DNA from 4 places in the Pontibacillus sp. ABV4_188 genome. Region 4 is predicted to be linked to each of the others. Evidence: predicted binding sites of a transcription regulator. Region 4 holds the regulator's gene; each other region holds the start of a gene.
What was found. The regulator Rex, encoded in region 4, represses fermentation and respiration genes when NADH is low (regulators of the CRP and FNR family bind a similar motif). The targets are predictions, from matches to a motif close to TTGTGAAATATTTCACAA.
Positions count from the first base shown of each region.

Region 1 (6,203 bases), 1.8 Mb from region 4:
AACAGGCTTATATGGAAGCATATCTTTCCTCAGCTAAAAGAAGGGCTTCTGATAATGTTTGTGATGGAAATTGTATTCGTAATGACGGTCATGGGGCAGCTTGGAATTTTCCACTTATTTATGGGGGGGACCATTAAGCAAACCATGCCAAGTATCTATTTATCTATGACAAACGAGTGGGCAGGATTAATTGGGCAATCACGAGGCCATATTTTTGGAAACCACTTTATATTGATGGTTCCACTAGTAGCACTTGTCCTGGCAACAAGTTCATTTGTCTTATTAGCAAGAGGATTACAAAATCATTTCCAAACGGACTATCAGAAAGCACCATGGATTCCGACAGGGCGCACATCCCATCAACCGCTTCCTAAACTGAAGATGAGAATGGGTGACCGTTTAAAGGTTACACCAGGCTTAGTCATTATGGGAGTATTTCTTTTACTATTTGCAGTAAGTATGGTGTTAGTGTTGGGAGAAGTGGTTTGATTAGTCAGTGAACTAAAAAGATAAATAGATAGGAAAGGTACACTAAAGAACACCGAATTCTAACGTATTCGGTGTTCTTTAATTAAACTTGTATAGTTGTTGGATTGTGAAGAATACGTGTTGCCTCCTTTACTTGTTCTTTAGAAGGTGGCTCTACACCTTCTAGTGGATAAGGGATACCTAAGTTCTCCCATTTATATACACCGAGTTTGTGATAGGGAAGAACTTCGATTTTTCGAACGTTAGAAAGGGTACCAATAAAGCGAGATAACTCATTTAAATCCTCTTGATTATCATTCCTTGTAGGTACTAGCACGTGGCGCACCCATATAGGAACATTCTTGTCAGATAGGTAAGTAGCAAATCGTAAAATATGTGTGTTCGTCATTCCTGTTAGTTCTTTGTGCTTGTCAGGTTTGATTTGTTTTAAGTCAAGTAGGACAAGGTCCGTCATCTCTAACAACTTATCTAGTTTTTTCAGAAAGTAAGGAGATCTATTAAAGCAACCTCCTGATGTATCAAGGGTGGTGTGGACACCAATCGACTTAAATGCTTTAAATAACTCGATTAAGAAATCGATCTGGAGGAGTGGTTCACCGCCGCTAACCGTAACTCCTCCGTTTGATGCTTGAAAAAAGGGGAGAAAGTCTTTCACCTCTGCCGCAATCTCTTCTACGGATTTTTGAATTCCTCCGTTCAATGTCCACGTATCAGCATTGTGGCAGAACTGACAACGAAGCAGGCAACCTTGCATGAATAGCACATAACGAATACCTGGACCATCAACTGCACCGCACGTTTCTATAGAATGGATACGTCCTTTCATGAAGGTCACCTCCTAATTAATTGTTTACTAATACAGTCGGTATGACAAACACCACTTGCTTTAATGTGAACAAGGACCTGGCCGTTTCCTGCGTGCGGTTTAGGGACGGATTGGACTTCAAGGTTTTCTTTAAATTGATGAACAACAGCTGCTTTCATTGTATCGTGATTTGTACACATCTTTTGTTTCTCCCCTTTTCAAACAATGGATTTACAAACTTTCATGGAACGTGCGGTTTATGATATCTATTTGTTGCTCGCGTGTAAGCTTAATGAAGTTAACGGCATAACCGGACACTCTTACGGTTAGCTGAGGGTACTGCTCTGGATGATTCATAGCATCTAGTAGTGTCTCTCTATCAAATACATTTACGTTAAGGTGGTGACCTTTCTTAATCATATAACCATCAAGAAGTCCAACGAGATTGGCGTAACGGGTTTCTTCCTCTTTACCAAGTGCTCGCGGAACAATCGAAAATGTATTTGAAATGCCATCAAGCGCTTCGTCATATGGTAGTTTGGCAACGGAGCTTAAAGAGGCGAGTGAGCCTTTTGTGTCTCTGCCGTGAAGCGGATTAGCTCCTGGAGCAAAAGGTTCTCCAGCTCTTCGTCCATCTGGTGTATTACCTGTTAACTTGCCGTATACGACATTAGATGTAATCGTTAAAATTGATTGAGTCGGCGTGGAAGCTCTGTACGTTTCATGTTTTCTAATCTTGTTCATAAACCGTTTCACAAGATCCACCGCGATCTGATCGACTCGTTCATCGTTATTGCCATATTTCGGGTAATCTCCCTCAACCTCGTAATCTATGACTAAACCATTTGTATCTCTTATTGTTTTTACTTTGGCATAGCGGATGGCACTAAGAGAATCAGCTACAACTGATAATCCGGCAATGCCGCAAGCCATCGTGCGAAATATATCCTTATCGTGTAGAGCCATTTCAATACGCTCGTAACTATACTTATCATGCATGTAATGAATGATATTTAGTGTATTGACGTAAAGTTCTGCAAGCCATTCAAGTGTGTGATCGTATTTCTCCATTACTTCTGTATAGTCTAGATATTCCGAAGTCACTGGAGAATGTGCTGGTCCTACTTGAACTTTCAAAATTTCGTCTATTCCCCCGTTAATCGTGTAGAGAAGAGCTTTTGCAAGGTTAGCCCGGGCTCCGAAGAACTGCATCTGTTTTCCGATTGCCATAGCTGAAACACAACAAGCAATGCCGTAGTCGTCTCCGTAATACTCACGCATGATGTCATCATTCTCATATTGAATAGAACTTGTTTTAATAGACATCTTTGAACAGTATCTCTTAAATGCAGAAGGGAGGTTTACTGACCAAAGGATCGTTAAGTTTGGTTCCGGTGCAGGGTCGAGGTTATCGAGCGTGTGCAAGAACCGATACGAACTCTTTGTTACTAAAGGACGACCGTCTTCAGTCATACCCCCAATGGACTCAGTAACCCAAGTTGGATCTCCACTAAAGAGACTATTGTATTCCGGGGTACGAGCAAATTTAACGAGACGAAGCTTCATAACGAAATGATCGACAAGCTCTTGAGCAGCCTTTTCTGTAAGTCTTCCTGACTTAATATCCCGATCGATATAAATATCAAGGAAAGTAGAGACACGCCCAAGGCTCATAGCCGCACCGTTTTGTTCTTTAATGGCAGCAAGGTAACCAAGGTAGAGCCACTGGAATGCTTCCTGAGCCGTGTTAGCTGGTTTAGAGATATCATACCCATAAATTTTTCCTAATTCTTTCAGCTCTTGGAGAGCCCTTAGTTGTTCTGAAATTTCTTCTCTTTCTCGAATGATCTCTTCAGTCATAGCAGCCTTGCTAAAGAAGACTTTATCCTTCTGTTTCTCTTCAATGAGACGATCTACTCCGTAGAGAGCGACTCTGCGATAATCTCCAATGATGCGACCGCGCCCATACGCATCAGGTAGGCCGGTGATAATGCCGGCTTTTCGAGCTAGTTTCATCTCGGGAGTATAGGCATCAAATACACCCTGATTATGGGTCTTTCGGTACTCAGAGAAGATCTTCTCTACCTCTTCGTCTAATTTATACCCATATGATTCAGCAGATGCAGCTGCCATACGAATTCCACCAAAAGGTTGGAGAGAGCGCTTAAAAGGTTTATCAGTTTGGAAGCCAACGACCTTTTCGAGTTCTTCATTTAAATAACCCGGACCATGTGAAGTAATCGTTGAGACGGTTCGTGTGTCTAAGTCAAGGACACCACCCGAATCTCGTTCCTCTTTCGTCAGTTTCATCACTTGTTCCCATAGCGCTTGCGTATTTGAGGTAGGTCCTTCTAGGAAGGCCTCATCTCCTTCATAAAGCGAGTAATTTTGTAAGATAAAATCTCTGACATCAATAGTGGTTTGCCATTTACCTTCTTTAAAACCGTTCCAAGGTGGACTGCTTGTCGTCATATCGAGTGTTTTCATCTTCTTTTCCTCCTCTAAGGGGAAGTAATGGGATTTTAAAATCATGCTCATTGTTTCACAATCTTTCTACACTTTTATTATACTCCGGGGAATTTGAAAAAACAGTCTTTTTCAGGAATGTTCTTACAATGTTCAAATTTATTATTTTAACGAAACGAGTGTTCCGTAATAAGGGTGAAAACGAAGCGACTAACATGGAAGGACTAATGGACATACTACCGAGTAGTGTGAATATTCTTTATAATAAAGTGGTAAGGGGGTAGTATATTGATATACGGAGCTTTAGTTATCTTATTAATCCTGTTGTTAAGCTTAGAAACTGTCATTAGAAAAAAGTTTAATATTGAACGTAGATACGTAACAGACACAAAAGGAAAGCACATCGACCGATGGGGAAGAGGTATGCTCGTTTTAATCGTAATTAGTGTATTAAGTTATGCCATTTTTTCTGATGCGCCAGGAATGAAGTGGTACCTGTTGGGGGGTTATGTGGCTCAATTCGGTTTTCAAGCCATCATACAATGGATGTTCTTGAAAGGGTCAAAAGAATATGTGATTACGATCGTCTACCTCGCTCTTGGTGTAATTACCATTTATAATATTGAGATTCTTTTTAGGAATTTGTTGTAGGGAAGGGGACATGTCATGAGTATGCAATGCTGTAGAAAAATTCATATTTTTGGGTCAGTGGCAAGTGGGAAAACAACGCTTGCTAAGAAATTATCTGACTCCTTAGAGATTCCTTATTATGAACTAGATAATATGGTTTGGGATCGAGAGCCATCTGAAGATGTTAGGCGTTCTGAGATAGAGCGAGAGGAGATTGTTCAAGAGATTATAGGGTCTGATACTTGGATTATAGAGGGGGTGCATGTAGGTCCATGGATGAGAAATAGTTTTAGAGAAGCAGATGTGATCCTTTTTCTTGATCTACACTATCATCAGAGAAGAAGCCGGCTTTTATCTCGCTTTCTAAAACAGAAGCTAAAACTAGAGGAGGTTCATTATAGACCCACTCTACAAATTTTACGTAACATGTTTAAGTGGAATAAAACGTTTGAGAGTGGTCAGAGATTCACGTTTTTATATGAATCGGGAGTGGATTTGGATAAAGTGGTCTTTGTCAAAAATGGAAAAGATTTAAATAAGCTAATACATAACTTAAGAGACGCTAAGTAAAGATGTAATGGTTTACGTTAGAATGGGATAAAATGGTTGATTAAGAGAGATCCTTTTGAAATAATAGTAATAATTAGAAAATAATATGAGGTTTCATATTGAAAGGGGCTTATGATGCAGCTTTTAATTGCTATATTGATGATAGTTGCACCAGCTTTATTCCTTGTTAATTGGAAGAGGTCTGGATATGATTGGGGTACAGAAGAGACACATAACAAATAATGATCGACAAGAAGAGCCGCATCTATAGTAGGGAAGCGGCTCTTCTTGTATGATCAGGAGGTTGACTATCTTTTAGTCTCAAATAGATTGGTGTGAACAATTAATGAAAGAACAAAATCGTGAAGAATCAGTGGTCGTACTCGCTCACTCAGGACATTCCTTTATTCTTATTAATCAACTTAGAGCACCTGTTCAAATGAAAGTAACGCAGCTTCCTGGTGGGGGAGTCGAAGAAGGAGAAAGTTTGGAAGAGGCCGCTAAAAGAGAGTTTGTTGATTGAATAAGTAAAGTAGTGATAATCGGTACTAAAGAAGGGCTATTCTCTCGCTTGTCGTGAAGTTGAGGAGGGTCTTTTGTTTTATAGACGACATTATTTAAGATAATTGTCTCCCTCCCTGTTCCAAGTTCCTCCATTTAAGGGGGCCTTTTTTATGTTTTCCATCTTATGTGAAGATGGATCCCTTTTCACCCCCATTATAATAGATGAATTATTCGAAGATTCTAAAATGGGTGGAGTCATTGTGCAATATCGATGAAAGGCCGCTCTTAAAGATTTAAGAGGAGGAACACAAGTGAGTGGATTTACGAAGAAAGTGACAGCAAGTCTTTTAACAAGCTTATTTGCCGTATCAGCTTGGAGTGCACCGATTGCTCATGGTGAAACAAAATTTCCGGATGTTAATGAAGAAGTTACAGGGAATGAGGAAATTCAGTATTTAGAGGATCAAGGAATTATTAAAGGGTATCAGGATGGAACGTTCCGTCCAGGGGACAACGTCTCTCGTATGGAAGCAGCAATCATGTTGACGAGAGAATTGGGCTTATCGACCGAGAATCGCCCAAACCCTAATTTTGATGACATTACAACAGAACATCCTCATTATAAGTATGTAGCTGCATTAGTGGATGAAGGCATCATTCAAGGTACTGATTCGAATGAATTTCAACCGGACCGGAACATAAAACGAATTGAAATGGCTGCTGTATTAACAAGAGCCTATAATCTAGAGAATGAACCGAT
Region 1 is NZ_CM149975.1:2,584,706-2,590,908, reverse strand. It holds gene ACYX4O_RS13400 (ABC transporter permease) at 1-489, shown strand, start outside; gene pflA (pyruvate formate-lyase-activating protein) at 572-1,315, opposite strand; gene ACYX4O_RS13390 (hypothetical protein) at 1,321-1,494, opposite strand; gene pflB (formate C-acetyltransferase) at 1,526-3,781, opposite strand; gene ACYX4O_RS13380 (DUF4181 domain-containing protein) at 4,049-4,411, shown strand; gene ACYX4O_RS13375 (P-loop NTPase family protein) at 4,427-4,960, shown strand; gene ACYX4O_RS13370 (NUDIX domain-containing protein) at 5,286-5,462, shown strand; gene ACYX4O_RS13365 (S-layer homology domain-containing protein) at 5,755-6,203, shown strand, end outside.
Region 1: the regulator Rex is predicted to act here: its motif matches at 3,825-3,842, upstream of pflB (formate C-acetyltransferase).

Region 2 (6,203 bases), 770 kb from region 4:
ATGAAAGTTAATCTATTTTAATCCTATTTTCAACCTCTCATATTCTACCATATGCAGGACTAAAGGACGAGTAGTGACCCATCTGACTCAGTAGAAGCGAAGGGACAATGTACCTGTCCCCCCATCCCAGCTCACACTCCCATCAAAGAGAGTACAAACGTACATACACACACAACTGCTAGGAGCGCAAGGCTATAGTAGAGCGTTTTCTGGAAAAGGGCTGATTCCTTACCGGTTTGTTTAACGGCGGCGGTCGCAATAGCGATAGATTGTGGAGATATGAGTTTCGCCATAACGCCTCCGGCTGTGTTGGCTGCTAGTAGTAGGGCTGGATTTGCTGTGATTTGTTCAGCTGTTACGACTTGTAGGTGGCCGAACAGGGCGTTGTTACTGACAACAGAACCTGTAATGAAAACACCGAGCCAGCCTAAGATAGGGCTGAAGAGTGGGAACAAGTCGCCTGTTTTAGATAGCGCTAATCCAATGGTAGAGCTGAGTCCTGCAAAGTTTGATAGATTTGCAAACCCCATGACGAAGCAGATCGTCAGAACGGGTACCCATAATTCTTTTACAGTAAGTTTTAAAGAGTTCATTCCTTGCGGTAGCGTGATCGCAGAGCTGAATAGTCCTGTTAGCAGTACAGCTACAAGAATCGCGGTCCCTGTTGCAGAGATGATGTCTAATTTGAATAATGCATCTAGCGCCACGGTTTCTGGAGAGATCGGGGGTGCTTTCATAATGGTCTCATGCAGAAACGGCATCGGAATCATTTTTGTTGTGTTCTCTAGAAGCCCGTCCTCACTGAATAACGCTTTAAAAGCGGGTAAGCTCCAGATCGTAATCGTTGCGGTTAAGATATAAAAAGGAGACCAAGCTTTCACAATTTCCTTAAGAGAATAGGTGTCCAAGTGTGTAGTCTCAGGAGCATCGCTTTCACGGTAAATCGTTTTTGGCTTCCATTTTCTTAAGAACAGAGCAAGGCCTGCCATGCTAAGAAGCGCGGCTAGTATGTTCGCTAGTTCAGGTCCTAAGAATAAAATGGTGAAAGTTTGAGTCCCTGTATAAATTCCACTTACGACGAGGAGAGCCGGAAGTGTTTCTTTAATTCCTTTCACACCATTCAAAATAAAGATGAGTAAGAATGGAATGGCAAAAGAGATCATAGGTAGCGTGAATGCGAGCATTCTAGATAGTTCCATCGTTTCTAAGTTGCCCATCTGCGCCCCAACAATAACGGGGATCCCGATGGCTCCAAAAGCGCCAGATGCGGCATTGGCGATCAAACATAGGGCAGCAGCTTTCAGTGGACGGAAGCCGAGTTCAACGAGTAAGGCGGCACTGATCGCAATCGGAACTCCGAAACCGGCAGCCCCTTCAAGGAATGCGTTAAAACTAAACCCGATTAATAATAGCTGTAAGCGCTGGTCTTCTGAGATACCTGCGATGCTAGCCCGGATGACGGTGAATTTACCGGTCCGGACAGCGATTTTGTAAAGCCAAACGGCCATGATGACAATGTAACCGATCGGCCATAACCCCTTCGCAACGCCTAATACAGAAGCGGATAGGGCCTGAGCCAGCGGCATATTGAAGAATAGGACAGACACGGCTACACTCAAACAAAGGGTAAGAAAGGCTGCAAGTATGCCTTTCATTCTAAACTTTGTTAAAGCGAGAAAGAAAAACAAGATCGGCAGAAAAGCGATAAAGGCACTGATTAATTCGTTTCCAAATGGATCGTACTGTTGTAACCACATCGGATATCATCTCTTTCTAATTCAGAATAATCGTTATGCTTCAAAATTTTGCTCTAAAATGTCTTTCAATACGCGAGCACTATGGTCGAACTGTTCTGTTTCCTCAGCATTCAAGCTAACTTCCACCACATTGCGGATTCCGTTACGATTAATCACAGCTGGCACCCCAATATACACATCTTCCGTGTTGTACGCCCCGTTCAAGTAGGCACTCACTGTCATGATGCTATTCTCATTGTTTAGGATCGCTTTTGTAATTCGAGTTAGCCCCATTGCGATGCCATAGTAGGTAGCGCCTTTTCTCTCGATGATGTGATAAGCTGCATCGCGAACGTTTGTGAAAATTTCGTCCAAGTCTTCAAGTTTATAGTCAGGGCGTTGTTTCATCATTTCTAAAACAGGTACGCCTCCTACTGTCGCGTGACTCCAGACAGGAAGTTCAGTGTCCCCGTGTTCACCGATGATGGTTGCATGAATATTAGATGGTGCGACTTCGAAATATTCGCCAAGCATGTATCGAAAGCGGCCAGAGTCAAGAATTGTCCCACTGCCAATTACGCGCTCTTTTGGTAGTCCGCTGAATTTCCAAGTAGCGTATGTTAAGATATCGACTGGGTTAGTAGCGACAAGGAAGATTCCATTGAAGCCACTAGCCATTACGTTCGTTACGATTGTGTGGAAGATAGATAGATTCTTCTTCACTAAATCTAATCGAGTTTCGCCTGGTTTTTGGTTAGCTCCTGCACAGATACAAACAATATCGGCATCTTTACAATCGTCGTATTGTCCGTACCATGTTTTTGTTGGGTTGGGGGCGAATACTTTTCCATGATTTAAGTCCATAGCGTCGCCCATCGCTTTGTCCTCGTTTAAGTCAATGATTACGAATTCTTCTGTTACGGCTTGGTTTAGCATGGCAAAAGCATAGCTGCTCCCTACGGATCCTGCTCCAATTAGTGCCACGCGGTTAACATTTTTAGTTGTCATTTTAAATTCCTCCGTAGAAAAATAATTTATGTGAATCTATTCACAATCTTATTATGCAACGCTTTTGTTATGGGATCAATACCACATGTGAAACTTTTCACAAAAAGAAACAGTAGTAACTAAAAGAGCGCTTACATGTTCACGTATTGTTCACAACTGGTGGGATGAGGGGACGGTGGGATGAGGGGACAGGTTCCTTGTCCCAGTTAGTGGGCCGCGGGCCAGGGTGACACACGGGCCAGGGGGACAGGTACAGTGTCCCAGCCAGTTTATGATTCTCTTTTGATGACCATAATGGTTGTAAAAGAGTTGCGGGGGGACGTTTGAATGGAGGAAGAAGGGAATTTCTTTAAAGGGTTTATGTGGGCTTTGATGCTTAGTCTACCAATCTGGGCTGTCATTATAGGAGTTGTTAGTATGGTAGTCTCTTAATTTAATATAGAAGCATATAGTGATTTAAAATATTCATAAGCCCCTCTCTACTTGATCAACGTTTGATTAAGTAGAGAGGGGCTTATTTTATAGGGATTGAGAGAGGGGGAGGGACAATGTACCTGTCCCTTCGTCCCGAATTAAGGAAAAATTATAAAAATTATAGTAATATGTAGAAATGGGCTTTTTTGCCTAAATGAGCTTTAGAAGGGGTAGTTTTATGGGGAAGGATAAAAAATTATCGTTACTTAACGATCGTAACAAGTTAATCATCAAATTATCGTGGTTTTCAATTTTGCTAAGTATTTTAACGAACTTCACAAGTCATTCAGGATGGGTAATCGCCGGAATTATTTTGGGGATTGGAGGAACGTTTACCACAATCGGCACGATTTTGACTTGGAAAGAAATAGGTGTTAAATATGTTATGTACATAGTCATGCTCAGTCTGACTTTAATTACATATTTTATGGTCGAAAGCAATCCACATATGATTTCTTACTTAATGGTTTATTATAATTTAACGGTTATCTCGGTTTATCAGCTAATGAAGCCAATTGCAGTCATCTCCTCCTTGCAAATCGCTTTAACCGTTCTGTTTTATATACAGTTTGGCCCGGTTATGTTCCCGGATTACGGCGTGGAAGGTTTAGTTTCACTTATTCTGTACATCGTTTTAGTGACGGCTTTTCTAATGTTCCAGGCAAGACTGAATACTAAACTTCAAGAAAAATCGAGTGCAAATGAAGAGCAAGCACTGTCAGCACAGCAGCATGCGGAAGAGATGGTTACACAAGTAAAAAGTTCCCTAGAAACGCTTAGTAATTTTAGTGATAGTTTGAAGGGGAATATTGATGTAACAGGTCGTGTATCTTCTGAAGTGACCAAGACATTTAATGAAATGGCCTCAGCTATTGAGCACCAGGCGGCTGGTGTTATGGATATCACTAGCCTCGTTGATCGAAGTAAATCAAATGTAGATGATGTGAATGTAAGTTCAAATTCTATGAAGGAAAATACCCAAAAGTCGGTAGACGTAGCTAATCAAGCATTTGATCAGATGAACCATTTGAATGGAGAGATTGAAAGTGTAAATTCTATTATGATGCAAGCGGAAAATTCTATGAACCAATTAAAACAAGAAGCAGCTGAAATTAGCGATATTATCCTAGTCATCAATAATGTCTCTGAGCAAACGAATCTTCTGGCTTTAAACGCTGCCATTGAAGCCGCCCGCGCAGGTGAACATGGTAAAGGCTTCGCCGTTGTAGCAGATGAAGTTAGGAAATTAGCTGAAGAGTCCAAAGCCTCTACTGTTAAAATCGCTTCTATATTAGAAAAGATTCAGCATAACATTAATGGGTCAGTAGAGAAGGTTACAGAAGGAAGAGAGGCCGTCACATCAAGTCAGGCCAACTCATCAGAGATAAAAAATGTGCTAGAAACTATTAAAGAAAATGGGAACAACGTGGTTGTTCAATCCCAGACCGTTGATGAAAACATAAAACAATTACTAGAATCGTCTCAACTAACGAGTGATCAAATCAATGAGGTGTCCTCAATTACTCAACAGACGGCAGCGGGGGTTGAAGAAGTTCTCGCTAGTGTAGAAGAACAGAATGCGAAAGTGAATGAAATCGTAGAGGATTACTCTACACTTGAAGAGTCCATTCAATCGTTTGTGAACATCGTCAACCGCTCGTGATTTGGGATGGAGCGTGGGATGGGGGGACAGGTACGTTGTCCCGCCACCAATCCCCGCCTTAACAGAATAGCGCATTAGAAAAAAGCAGAACTACTAGTTCTGCTTTTTCTGTGACCAGAGACACCAGTCCATATTATTTAGTGAAAAGAAGGGACAATGTACCTGTCCCCAAGTCCCGTTTGTCCCCAAGTCCCGTTTATTTTACCCATTCACCAATCAAGTCTTGATTCTCTTCCACCCATTTGCGTGCGCCGTCTATGGGTTCTTCACTATTTTCTACACTGTTGATGAGTTCGCCGATTTGCTGGTCGTTCATCTTCCAGTTCTTTAGCCATTCTTTTACTTCAGGATGATCGTCTGCAAAGCCTTGGCGTGTTGCGTGGTGAATTTTCTCTACGCCGCCGTACACTTCCTTCGGATCGTCCAAGAATTTTAAGTCATATTCCGAGAAGATCCAGTGCGGGCTCCAAAGAGGAGCCACGATTGGTCGTTCCTCTTTCACAGCTTCGCCAATTTCAGCTAGCATCGCCGGTTCAGAGCTTGATTGCAAGATGTAATTAAGGTCATAGTCTTTAATTAATTGTTCCGTTACTTCCATCGTTCCTGCGCCGGGGTCAAAGCCGACAATGTTCCCTTCAAACTTTTCCTTATGTTCATTCAAGTCTTCGATGCTATTCACATCTTCCATATAGGATGGAACGACAAGTCCTACTTTTGCATTGTCATACCATGTGGCATCTGAGAAATTCACGGTATCCTGATAGCTCTCTAAGTAATTGGCATCCTGAACCGGTAACCAGATTTCTAAACTGGCATCTAGGTCTCCGCTTTTTAACGCGGCCATCGTACTTCCCATGTTCAAGTTGGTTAGCTTTACGTCATACCCTTTATCTTCTAGAATGACCTTCCACATATTCGTGACGGCAATATTTTCAGCCCAGCTAATTTGGCCGATTGAGATTTTCTTATCCGCTTTCTCCTCGTCACCGGCTTCCTCGGTGCTCCCACATGCTGTTAGTACCGCTATCATCACGATTGCTAACAACATACTCCATGATTTTTTCCACTTGTCCATGTTGCTCAACTCCCCTTTTCTTAGTGATATCTATATCTTAAATACATTTAACGTTAAATGTATTAAGAATTTTTTTAACAAAAATGCAAAACGAAATTCTCTCTTTTATGTAAAAGTGGAACGTGATGAGAACGGGGAGTCTGTCCTACAACAGACCCCCGAACTGCTATTTCATTGAATCTTTCTGATCTTTCGGTAAGAAGTTATAGATCTCACCGCTTCGAATACTTTCTGCTAAATCACCGAG
Region 2 is NZ_CM149975.1:3,574,098-3,580,300, reverse strand. It holds gene ACYX4O_RS18120 (L-lactate permease) at 132-1,757, opposite strand; gene ACYX4O_RS18115 (L-lactate dehydrogenase) at 1,791-2,744, opposite strand; gene ACYX4O_RS18110 (methyl-accepting chemotaxis protein) at 3,397-4,881, shown strand; gene ACYX4O_RS18105 (glycine betaine ABC transporter substrate-binding protein) at 5,078-5,956, opposite strand; gene cudC (choline uptake/conversion transcriptional regulator CudC) at 6,123-6,203, opposite strand, start outside.
Region 2: the regulator Rex is predicted to act here: its motif matches at 2,830-2,847, upstream of ACYX4O_RS18115 (L-lactate dehydrogenase).

Region 3 (6,203 bases), 1.8 Mb from region 4:
TGACGAAACAGTACATCCATTTGCGACAGGATTAAACCAAGGGGATGTCCGTGTTACTACAAAATATGATGAATCTGATTTCCGAACTGCTGTATTTGGTACTATTCATGAAGGTGGACACGCTCTTTATGAACAAAATATTAGTTCTGAGCTTGCAAATACTGCTCTTCAGGGTGGTACTTCAATGGGGATTCATGAATCGCAATCCTTGTTCTGGGAGAACTTTGTCTCAAGAACGAGAGCATTCTGGCAGAACCATTACGACTTGTTCTTAGAACATGCACCTGAGTCTTTCAAGGAAGTTTCATTCGAAGATTTCTTTGCAGCTGTAAATGAAGTCAAACCATCATTTATTCGTATTGAGGCGGACGAATTAACCTATTGTCTCCATATTATGATACGCTATGAACTCGAAAAAGCACTAATTAGTGGAGAGATAGAAGTAGCGGATCTTCCTGAGTTATGGAATGATAAAATGGAAGAGTACCTTGGCGTTCGTCCAACCAGCAATAAAGTTGGCGTCCTTCAAGATGTTCACTGGGCTGGCGGAATGTTCGGTTACTTCCCATCCTATGCACTAGGTTATATGTATGCAGCTCAGTTCCATAACACTATGAAGAGTGAGATAGATGTAGAAGGTTCAATTGAAAAAGGTGACTTTACTGTCATAAAAAATTGGTTAACTGAAAACGTTCATAAATTTGGTAAATCTAAGAAGCCTCTTGAGATTTTAGAGGATGTAACTGGTGAAAAATTAAATGCTAATCATCTAGTTCAGCATTTATCAGATAAATATAGCAAAGTGTATCAATTTTAATAAAAATAGGAGACCCTTCAAGGGCCTCCTATTTTTTATGAATTACCTATTAAACTTTTAAACGTTGGTGAACCAGGTGGGGAATTCTGAATGATGTCTATAAACGGAATTGTGTAAGCGAATGCAATTAAGACCACTGCGATGCCAATCCATAAGTGCCAGTTCTCAAAGATCATAGGAGTAGGTTCAGCGTCTTCAGCTGTTTCAGCTATTGGGAATTCTTCTACCCCTTTTGGAGCAAAGAAAGTCATGTAGATAAATGTGTACATCATGATTATGATGCCGATAAAAAGAATCGACCCACCAATGGCCTGACCGTATTGATAGCCAATCCATTCTGTTACTTGTTCACTGCCATTATACTCAGAAAAGGCGGAGCGGCGTGGAGCGCCAAGTAAACCGGCAATATGCATGGAACCTGACATAAAGAACATACCAATCGCCCATACAATGGTTTGAATCATTCCTAAACGGTTAGTTTTCTCATCCAGTTTGCGACCTGTTAATACAGGAACGAGCCAATAGGATATACCAAAGAATGTGAGGATAACAGTTGTCGCTAACGTCAAGTGAAAGTGGCCCGTAACCCAGATTGTATTATGAACAACAAGATTTAATTGGTTAGATGCATTGACCAGACCTCCAGCACCTGCAGGAATAAATGCAATCATTCCAACCATCGGTGCGAAAAAGCGAACATCTTTCCAAGGGAGTGCTTTAAACCAACCAAATAAGGTGTTAAACCCTTTTGCTCTTCCGGCTGTTTCAAAAGTTGCAAACATGCTGAAAGCAGTTAGAAGGGAAGGGATGGCAACAGCAAAAGTTAATACAACTTGGATGTATTTCCAAAATGGATCAATACCAGGTTCTAATAATTGGTGGTGAAATCCAACTGGAATAGAGAACAATAGGAATAGAATGAATGCCAAACGTGCTAAGCCGTCACTAAATATTTTGCCACCGATAATTTTAGGGATAATTCCATACCATGCCATGTAAGCTGGTAACAACCAGAAGTATACAAGAGGATGGCCAAAATACCAAAATAAGGTGCGACTTACAAGGATATTTATTTCATCCACAATACCTAAGGACCAAGGGATAAATTGAATAAGTACTGTTGCTGCCACGCCAATTGTACTAATAAACCAGATGATCATATTAATAACGACCATAAAGGCTAGTAAGGGAGATTTTTCTCCTTTATTTGCTTTTTTCCACTTATATAACTGATGAAAATTAACGAAACAAGCGATCCACGTGCCTACAATAACGAGTGTTAGGCCAAAGTAGAAAATAGGATGGGCTGCAAGTGGAGCATAGAAGGTATATAATACACTTGCTTTACCTAACAGAATCATCGTTGCAGCTGCAATCGTACCAACAAGCATTACCCAGAAGGCGATCCAAGCCCAAACTCTTTCTTTATCACTCATACCAACCGTTTTACTCATTAAAGAAAATTGGAATCCGATAATAAAGAATGTGGTTAACACTAAAGCAAGAATAACTCCATGCACAGTGAGGATTTGATAATAATCAATTCCAAACGGTAATGTGAATCTCCCTGTTCTTACTAGAGTTTGTAAAAGTCCCATTAGTCCGCCTATCAGCAGTGAAATAAAGGCAACCCACATGTGGGCCATAGATAACTTTGAATCTTTCTTTGTTAGTTGGTTAGCAATCATTCGTCATACACCTCCACAGTAGCGGTCATATAATGGTGACCTGTTCCGCAATATTCATTACAAACAAATGTATATGTTCCTGGCTTGTTAAAAGTGGTCTCTACCGTATTGATATAACCAGGTTCAAGCATCATATTTGCATTGGTGCCTGCTAATTCAAACCCATGAACTACATCTGTACTTGTGCCTTGGAACATGACCTCTGAGCCTACAGGAATTCTAATCGTACGTACTACATTTCCTTCTTCATCTGTTCCGAAATCGTAGTTAAAGGCTGAAGCAATGACGTTTATTACATAACGGTTTTCATCTAGCTGCTGCATGCCTAAGTTCTCTTTTTTAAATGAATCATGAGCCTCTACATTTTGCGGGTCGATAGTTGTTAAACAGCTAGGTGGTTTCGTTCCTTGATAAAACGCCCCTACGCCTAACATAATTAAGAAGATTAATAATGCTCCTCCGCCAATTAACATCCACATCTTTTCATATTTGTGTAAATGCATGGTCTTTCCCCCCTTAAACAAATCTGATTATGACTTACTTAACGATTTACAAATATGCCCCAAACCCCAAACCAAGTTACGACCAAGAATGCCCCCACAAATAAAACCGCGATAAACGTTCCTTTTAGATCCGCTTCTTCTGCTTGAACTTTTGTCTGTGTATTTGGATCGTTCAATTGAGTTTTTGCCATCTTCCATTCCACTCCTTCCAAATTTCCCCTGATTGGTTTTTACATTTTTATCATACTGTATTTTTTCTCTTTAGAAACAAGTTGGAGATCCATTTCACAAATAGTTCAAAACTCTCGAATAATCCTTTAACATCAATGGATCCGGCCGTTTGTGACGAATATATGACACCGATTTCATGAACAATCCGTGACAAATTGACTAGAAATGAATAGTTTTAAAGGATTACTGGTTTTACCCAATAGTCAGAGTCTACTTGTTTACACTACAACGGTAGTGAAAATGGCGTTATCTTTGAAGAAAATGGTATACTGAACAAACATTATAGTTGGAAGGGGAGAGTTTTATGTTTTTGCCTAGTTTCAACCTTGAAGGTAAACTTGCTGCAGTAACTGGTGCAACGAAAGGGATCGGGTATGCTATTGCGATGGCTTATGCAGAAGCCGGAGCAGACATTATTGTTATTTCAAGAACCGAAGAAGATGTACATACAGTTTGTAAAGAAATTGAACAAACAGGTAGAATTGCCTACCCTATTGTAGGAAATGTACAAAATTATAAGGAGATTATAAATCAAATAAAAGAAACCACTCCTTATCAAGACATTCATATTTGGGTGAACAACGCTGGAGTTAACATTAGAAGCGAGGCATTTAATGTAACAGAATCTGAATGGGATCAGATTATACAGACAAATATGAAGAGTGCTTTCTTCTTGGCGCAATTTGCAGGAGAACAAATGAAAAAGCGAGGAGAAGGCAAAGTGGTTAACGTTTCATCAGTGGCAGGTCATGTAGCGCTTCGAACAGGAGTAGTATATGGAATGACGAAGGCAGCATTGATTCAGATGACCAAGACACTATCTTTAGAATGGGGGAAACACAATATCCATGTGAATGCTATCGGTCCATGGTACTTCCCGACATCTCTAACGGAGAAGCTTCTTGAAGATGAACAATACGTTAAAGAAATAAAAGAGCGCACACCAATGGGAAGGATTGGCGAGTTAAAAGAACTAGCAGGAGCTGCTGTATTCTTGGCTTCAGAAGGTAGTAATTACATGACTGGTCAAACTTTATTTATAGATGGCGGAATGAGCGTTTATGGTTTTTAATTTTTTAATTTAATAATTGTAGTTTTTGGCGCTAGGAGTTTTATGACTCTTAGCGCCTATTTATATAGATTAAGGTAAATTATACTGCTTGCCGATTTATAGTACATTTTGAACACATATGCTGAGGTATAAGGAGATGAGTAGTATCAGTATCCTTTGAAACAAATTCATTATAAAGCTACATAGTTAAAATGTGTAAAACTATGAGTAAGATTCAAAAGGGGAGGCAAGCTAAAAGAAAAATGGAAGAGGGATAGTATGGCATGGATAACGTCCGTCGGTGTGAGCATACCCGAATATGAAATAACACAAAAGGACATACAATCTTTTGTAAGAGAAGTGTTTCCTCGATCAGAAAGAGAGATCAATAGGCTTTTACCTGTATTTGAAAACGCAGCGGTTGAAAAACGTCAGTTCGTTGTACCAAAAGAGTGGTTCGGCGAAGAACATACCTTTCAGGAGCGAAATGATCTATATGAAGAAAAAGCACTTCAGTACTCTTTAGAAGCTGTTGATCATTGTTTGAGTAATGATTCATTCCTTACAGAAGAGGTCCCTTATGAATCAATTGACTATATCCTTTATGTATCTAGTACAGGAGTAGCTACACCAACTATTGATGCGCGTCTAATGAATGAGCGGAATTTTAGGGATGATGTAAAACGTGTTCCTATTTGGGGATTGGGATGCGCTGGCGGAGGTGCAGGTCTTGCTCGAGCTATGGATTTTGCGCATATGTATCCTGAAGCAACGATTCTAGTAGTGTGCGTTGAACTTTGTGGACTTACTTTTCAAAAAGGCGATCGAAGAAAGAGCAATTTCATAGGGACTGCTTTATTTGGTGATGGGATTGCAGCAGCATTAGTAACGGGGGAACATTCTCCGATTGCATTGAAAAGAAGGTCTACAGCTCCAAGGATGATTCAATCAAGCTCTAAATTAAAAAAGCAAGCTCTTGATGTAATGGGATGGAACGTGAATGAGGATGGCTTTCAAGTAGTCTTTGCTAAAAGCATACCTGGACTCGTTGAAACGTTTTGGAAAGAACACATTGAACACTTTTTAGGAAGTATAAATAAGAAAGAGAAGGACTTATCTTTCTACGTAGCTCACCCTGGAGGCCAAAAGGTTCTTCAAGCTTATGAGGAAGTATTGGGGAGTTCTAAAGAAAAATTCAAGTATTCATATGACGTATTAAAAAAGCATGGCAATATGTCTTCTGCGTCAGTATTACATGTTTTAAAACATTGGATGGAAGAGTTTCCAAAGGCAGGGACAGCAAGCGTACTAGCGGCACTAGGTCCTGGGTTTAGCTCTGAATTAGTTGAATTGGAGTGGTCGGAATGACTTTATGGTTTGCTGTATTATACTTGTTTATCATAGTTCAACGACTTATTGAAGTGGCGGTAGCAAAACGTAATGAGATCTGGATGTTACGTCGTGGTGCAATGGAAGTTGCCGGAGGTCATTATAAGTGGATTGTCTTAGTACACTCGTTGTTCTTCGTTTCAGTTGGTTTAGAAGCGTGGAATAAGGAGCTAGTCCTCTCTGATTGGAAAGGCTTTTTACTAGGGGCGTTCTTTGTTACTCAAGGTTTTCGAATCTGGTGCTTAACTTCGCTAGGAAGGTTCTGGAATACAAAAATCATTGTTTTGCCGGGGGCAGAACTTGTAGCTAGAGGACCCTATAAATGGATGAAGCATCCTAATTATGTAGTGGTGGGTTTAGAGTTTGTTATAATTCCATTGTTATTTAGTGCCTACATGTCAGCTGTTTTATTCCCGCTACTTCACTTGGCTCTCATGAAAATTCGCATTCCTCATGAAGAGAGGGCATTGACGAAACTGTCTGAATGATTGAAATTATTTCTCATTCTCATTGAAAACTCTTCT
Region 3 is NZ_CM149975.1:2,108,276-2,114,478, reverse strand. It holds gene ACYX4O_RS10790 (carboxypeptidase M32) at 1-817, shown strand, start outside; gene ACYX4O_RS10785 (b(o/a)3-type cytochrome-c oxidase subunit 1) at 853-2,505, opposite strand; gene ACYX4O_RS10780 (cytochrome c oxidase subunit II) at 2,502-3,008, opposite strand; gene ACYX4O_RS10775 (cytochrome c oxidase subunit 2A) at 3,047-3,199, opposite strand; gene ACYX4O_RS10770 (SDR family NAD(P)-dependent oxidoreductase) at 3,544-4,311, shown strand; gene ACYX4O_RS10765 (type III polyketide synthase) at 4,570-5,658, shown strand; gene ACYX4O_RS10760 (isoprenylcysteine carboxyl methyltransferase family protein) at 5,655-6,167, shown strand.
Region 3: the regulator Rex is predicted to act here: its motif matches at 3,282-3,299, upstream of ACYX4O_RS10775 (cytochrome c oxidase subunit 2A).

Region 4 (6,203 bases):
GCTCGTCCAATACAAGGAAATTGGATTTCTCAAGCATTAATTTAGCCAAGGCAACCCTTGCTTTCTCGCCACCACTTAAAGAGTTTACGCTCTTTAAAACGTCATCTCCGGTAAATAGGAAGTTACCCAGTACAGTTCGAACATCTTTCTCATCCATCATCGGATATTCATCCCATAGTTCGTGAAGAACAGTTTTGGAAGAATTTAATTGAGCCTGTTCCTGATCGTAATATCCGATTTGAAGGTTCGTTCCATATTGAATCGTGCCTCCGCTTGGGGAGAGTTTATCAATGATGTTTTTGAGAAGGGTAGTTTTTCCGACGCCATTAGGTCCAACGAGCGCTAAGCGTTCTGTGCGATTTACGTCAAAGGAGACGTTTTCGAATACAGGTTTTTTACTGTCTTCATATTGGAACGAAAGGTCGCGCGCTTTTAGCACGTCGTTTCCACTTCTTCTGGTGATATCAAATGTAAATTTAGCTGACTTTTGATCTCCTTTAGGCTTATCAACCTTTTCCATCTTCTCAAGTTGTTTCTGCTTACTTTGAGCTCGTTTACTTGTAGAAGCGCGAGCCATATTTTTTTGAATGAAGTCTTCCATTCGTTTCATTTCCGATTGCTGTTTCTCAAATTGCTTGAGATCGCGTTCGTAATTGGCGGCTTTTTGATCTAGATACTTGCTGTAGTTACCGTAGAATTTCTCAGAAGAGCGATAAGAGATCTCGTAAACGACATTTACGACTTTATCAAGGAAGTAACGGTCGTGAGAGACGATAACGACAGCTCCTGGGTAGCCTTGGAGATACTGCTCTAACCAGTTAAGTGTATCAATGTCTAAGTGGTTGGTCGGCTCATCAAGTACTAAGATATCTGGTTTAGATAGTAAGAGTTTACCGAGTGCTAGTCTCGTCTTTTGGCCACCACTAAGAGTCGCGATTGGCGTGGTTAAATCAAAGTCTCCGAAGTTTAACCCATTTAGTACCGCTTTAACGTCTGCTTCATAACGATAGCCACCGTCATTCTTGAAGCGAAGCTGTAGTTCATCGTAGTCCTTTAAAAGCTTCTGGTATTGTTCTTCTTTAGCTATAAGGTCAGGGTCGGCCATTTTTTCTTCCATTTGACGGAGTTGTTTCTCCATAGCTTTTAAATGGTCAAAGACGGCGATCATTTCATCCCAGATGCTTTTATCTGATTCGAGTCCAGTGTGCTGCTCTAAATACCCTAATGTAGCCTCTTTTGGCTTGTGGAGCTCGCCTTCCTCATGCGAAAGCTCACCGGCCATAATTTTGAGCAAGGTCGATTTTCCTGCTCCATTACGTCCAACAATGGCAATTCGGTCATTGGTGTGTACTTCTAATTTAATATTCGATAGAATAAGATCAGCGCCGAAGCGTTTTGTAATATTATTCATTTGCATAAGAATCATGGTCGTTCACCTCAATGAGTTAAGTGTATCTTAATAAATACGTGCTAAGCAAGGTTCGTACGTTGAAGTGAACCAACGTTCTTATGAATAGTCTGAGATGTTTGTGAAATGAGAAACATTTCTTTACAATTATGCTGTAAGGACAATCCATCATAAAAGAACAACAAATAGAAACGTAGAATTTCGTTTATAACAGTACGAGGATGATCGTTGTGATCTTCCTGATGTAGTGGTTATAGAAATTGGAAGCGTTAACGGTACCAGGATCATTCCTTTACGAACTTGATCTGGTGTACGGTTACGGTATGAAGTGAGGGGGATTTAAGATGGAGCTAGATCAGGCAAAAATACCACAAGCGACAGCCAAGCGACTGCCCTTATATTATCGTTTTATAAATAACCTGCATAGCCAAGGTAAGCAACGAGTTTCATCGAAAGAATTAAGTGAGGCGGTAAAAGTCGATTCAGCTACAATCCGTAGGGACTTTTCGTACTTTGGGGCTTTAGGTAAAAAAGGGTATGGCTACAACGTGAATTATTTACTTACATTTTTCCGTAAAACCCTTGATCAAGATGAAGTCACGCGCGTTGCTTTAATTGGGGTCGGAAACCTCGGAACAGCTTTCTTACACTATAACTTCACAAAGAACAACAACACGAAGATTGAGATGGCTTTTGATGCGCAGGAAGAGAAGGTCGGTAGTCATATAGGTGGGGTGCCTGTTTACCATATTGATCAATTAGAGGAATACTTATCAGAGGAGATTTCCGTTGCGATCTTAACAGTGCCTGCCAATGAAGCACAAAAAATAGCTGATCGATTAGTAGAGGCTGGAATTCTTGGGGTCTTGAACTTCACCCCAGCTCGAATATCCGTTCCAGAAGGTATACGTGTGCATCACATCGATCTAGCGGTAGAGTTGCAAGCACTGGCATACTTCCTAAAACATTATCCTCTCGATCATGAAGAGAGCACCGAAGAAGAACCAAAAGAGGCTGAATAAGCCTCTTTTTTGTGTGTAGGAATTGGTTTTGGCTAGTGGATTATGTGATATAGTAGAAAACGATTCGAAAAACGAAAGAATTAGAAACGAAAGAAGGGACGCAGCATGAGCAAATTATCGAGTAAGTGGCTTGTCGTTGTATCCGTCTTATTTGGCACATTTACAGTCATCTTAAATAACAGCATGCTAAACCCGACGCTTCCGCGTTTTATGGAAATCTTTGATGCTGATGCTGTAAGTGTAGGCTGGATGCTAACGATTTTTATGGTAGCAATGGGAATGACGATGCCGTTAACAGGCTTTCTCGGAGATCGGTTCGGGAAGAAGAAAGTCTATGTGACGGGACTTGTCATCTTTTTAGTTGGCTCGGTATCGGGCTCTCTTTCACCTACCTTAAGCCTTGTTATTCTCTCAAGGGCCGTGCAGGGAATTGCCGGTGGTTTAATGATGCCAATTGCGATGGCATTAATCTTTAACGCTTTCCCGAAGCACGAGCGTGGCCTTGCCGTCGGCGTATACGGAGTTGCCGCTATGGTCGCCCCCGCAATAGGGCCGACAGTCGGTGGGGTCATCATTCAGTTCTTTGATTGGCCATTCTTGTTCTTATTCAATATTCCATTTGGACTGATTGGGATTATCCTATCTACGAAATATTTAGTCGAAACGGAAAAGAATCCTTCTCTTAAATTCGACACCATTGGCTTTATTCTTGTGACGATTGGTGTCGGAGGAATCTTATTTGCCCTTGGACGTGGGAAGGAACTTGAGACTCTTCTTACAGTCAGCAATATAAGCCTGATTGTAGTTGGTATCTTATCAGTAGTTGCATTTGTATTTGTGGAAAATCGCAAGAAGCAGCCATTACTCAATTTATCTGTCTTTAAAGTTCCGACGTATGCCGTATCTGTTGTTGTCACTGGTGCGGCATCGATTGGTCTATTCTCAGGGATTTTCTTATTGCCGCTCTTGATTCAGAATGTATATGGATTGAATGAGGTTATGACAGGGTTACTCTTCTTACCAGCAGCGGCATTAAGCGGTGTATCGATGTCCATTGGGGGAAGAATTTTGGACAAGAAAGGCCCGAAAGCGGTGATCCCTATTGGATTATTCGTTATGGCTTCTGCCACAACCGCTCTTGGCTTTCTTGAGTTGTCCACTCCTTATTGGGTGATCCTCGCGTTAAACGCAGTACGAGGTGCTGGAATGGGGCTTAGCAATATGCCAGCCACAACAGCCGGTATGAATGCCATATCCGATGAGCTGGTCGCTCAAGGATCCGCGATGAATAACGTTCTTAGACAAATGACGTCATCATTCGGAATTGTTTTCTTCTCGATCTATTATGAAACAAGGCGTGCTGTCATCTCGGCGGGTGAGGCCAATATGACAGAGGCTACGCTTCAGACATTAAATGAAGCCTTTCTCGTATCAGCTGTCGTCATCGTTCTGGCGATTCCGTTTTCCTTTATTATGAAGGGAGCAGGGAGCTCTTCTGAGGAGGAAGAGGGCGCATAGTTTCGGCAGTTCTATAAAAATAAGCGGCTCCCCGTAGTGGGGAAGCCGCTTATTTTTTGTTGCTTTTGTTCATTTTTAGAAACAGCATAAAAAGTCGAATCGCGACGGCGAAATTTACTGTCGCAACGAAAGAGCAAACGAGCGTAATCAAGTTCCAAATTGTCTCTTCTACACTAAGTATGGCGATATACGTAAATAAAATCCCCATAATAAAATAGAGGAATGCCATAAAGAATGGCGAAGTTTTCATAATAGGGTTAACCTCCAAACAGGATTGTCTGTACGTTTTGCTCTAGTTGTTCCACGTCTATTGTCATCTGGGCAATTATGACGAGAGAATTCATAGTTGCGTGTGTGATGATCGGTACGATAATGCGCTTTGTTTTCTCATATAAGTAGGCAAAGACTAAGCCCATCATGGCATATTTCAGTAGGTGCTCTGGTTCCCCGTGTACAATTCCGAAGATACTGCCTGAAACGAGCGCAGATATAAGAAAGTTCGTATATTTACGTAATGTTCCAAATAGAATCTTTCGGAAGATGATTTCCTCTAGGATCGGGGCCACAATGGCAATGATGAGAATGAAGATCGGTGTTGCTTTCGCAAGAGCCGATAAGTTTTGCGTGTTCTCTGAAATGGGGTCAACGCCAAAGACCAGTGACTCAATAACAGTAGCGGCGTACTGACTGAAGAAAGCAAGTAAGATTCCGAGCAGTCCCCACTTGATGTAAGACCCGGTCCCCATATCGTGATCCTGGCGCAGGTCCTTCTGTATATCTGGCTTTAAGAGCCAAGTGATGATAAGAAGGCCGGCAATAAAGGATGAGATCGTCCAAGTAATCAGCCAGGTTTGAGGATTCTCAAGATCCAGTGAAAGGATGAACTGTCCTACTAACCCACCGGATAATTGAACAAGCGTATATGTTAAGATGACATACCAATAGCGTCTTGGCATTTGGCAACGACTCCTTTTGATAATTTATACCTTTATCTTACGTATTGTAACACATTTAAAGAAGTGGAAAGAAACGTTTAAACCGGAAAAGATGAGTCAGAATGTGTTGGGGGAGTGAGCATGTTTTTTTGAGGAAATTTTTATGAAGAAATTAAATGTTTTCGCTTGCAAAATATCGTGAGATTCATTATTATAAGAATTGTGTTAGCACTCAGGAGTTGAGAGTGCTAATAAAATCAAAACAAGCATAGTTTTAAACCATTTGAGGAGGGTGTCTGATTTGTTAAAGCCATTAGGTGATCGTATTGTAATTGAGGTAGTACAACAAGAAGAAAAGACCGCGAGCGGTATTGTTCTTCCTGACTCTGCGAAGGAGAAGCCTCAAGAAGGTAAAGTTGTTGCGGTAGGTTCTGGTCGTTTGGCGGAAAATGGTCAAAAGGTTGCACTTGAGGTAACTACTGACGACCACATCATCTTCTCAAAATTTGCTGGTACTGAAGTGAAGTACGAAGGTAAAGAATACTTAATTTTACGTGAGAATGACATTTTAGCAGTCGTTAACTAATACAATTAATGTTGGACAATTATACAAGCTTACAAGAATCTTTTAGGAGGGTATTTATTCATGGCTAAAGATATTAAGTTTAGTGAAGACGCACGTCGTTCGATGCTTCGCGGTGTAGACCGCCTAGCGGATGCAGTTAAAGTTACACTTGGACCAAAAGGACGTAACGTCGTTCTTGAGAAGAAATTCGGTTCTCCACTTATTACAAATGATGGTGTAACGATCGCGAAAGAAATTGAATTAGAAGATCACTTCGAGAATATGGGCGCGCAGCTTGTATCTGAAGTAGCTTCTAAGACAAACGAAATCGCTGGTGACGGTACAACAACTGCAACGGTTCTAGCACAAGCGATGATCCGTGAAGGTCTTAAGAACGTAGCTTCTGGTGCAAACCCAGTTGGCGTTCGTCGTGGTATCGAGAAAGCGACAGAACTAGCAGTTAAAGAACTTCAGCAAATCTCTAAACCAATTGAAGGTAAAGATTCGATTGCACAGGTTGCAGCGATTTCTTCAGCTGATGAGGAAGTAGGTCAGCTAATCGCTGAAGCTATGGAGCGCGTTGGTAACGACGGTGTTATCACAATTGAAGAATCGAAAGGCTTCAACACTGAGATGGAAGTTGTGGAAGGTATGCAGTTCGACCGCGGATATGCATCTCCTTACATGGTTTCTGACCAAGACAAGATGGAAGCGGTCCTTGAGAATCCTTACATCCTAATCACAGATAAGAAGAT
Region 4 is NZ_CM149975.1:266,561-272,763, forward strand. It holds gene ACYX4O_RS01560 (ABC transporter ATP-binding protein) at 1-1,426, opposite strand, end outside; gene ACYX4O_RS01565 (redox-sensing transcriptional repressor Rex) at 1,753-2,430, shown strand; gene ACYX4O_RS01570 (MDR family MFS transporter) at 2,536-3,948, shown strand; gene ACYX4O_RS01575 (YdiK family protein) at 3,998-4,198, opposite strand; gene ACYX4O_RS01580 (lysostaphin resistance A-like protein) at 4,206-4,904, opposite strand; gene groES (co-chaperone GroES) at 5,185-5,469, shown strand; gene groL (chaperonin GroEL) at 5,530-6,203, shown strand, end outside.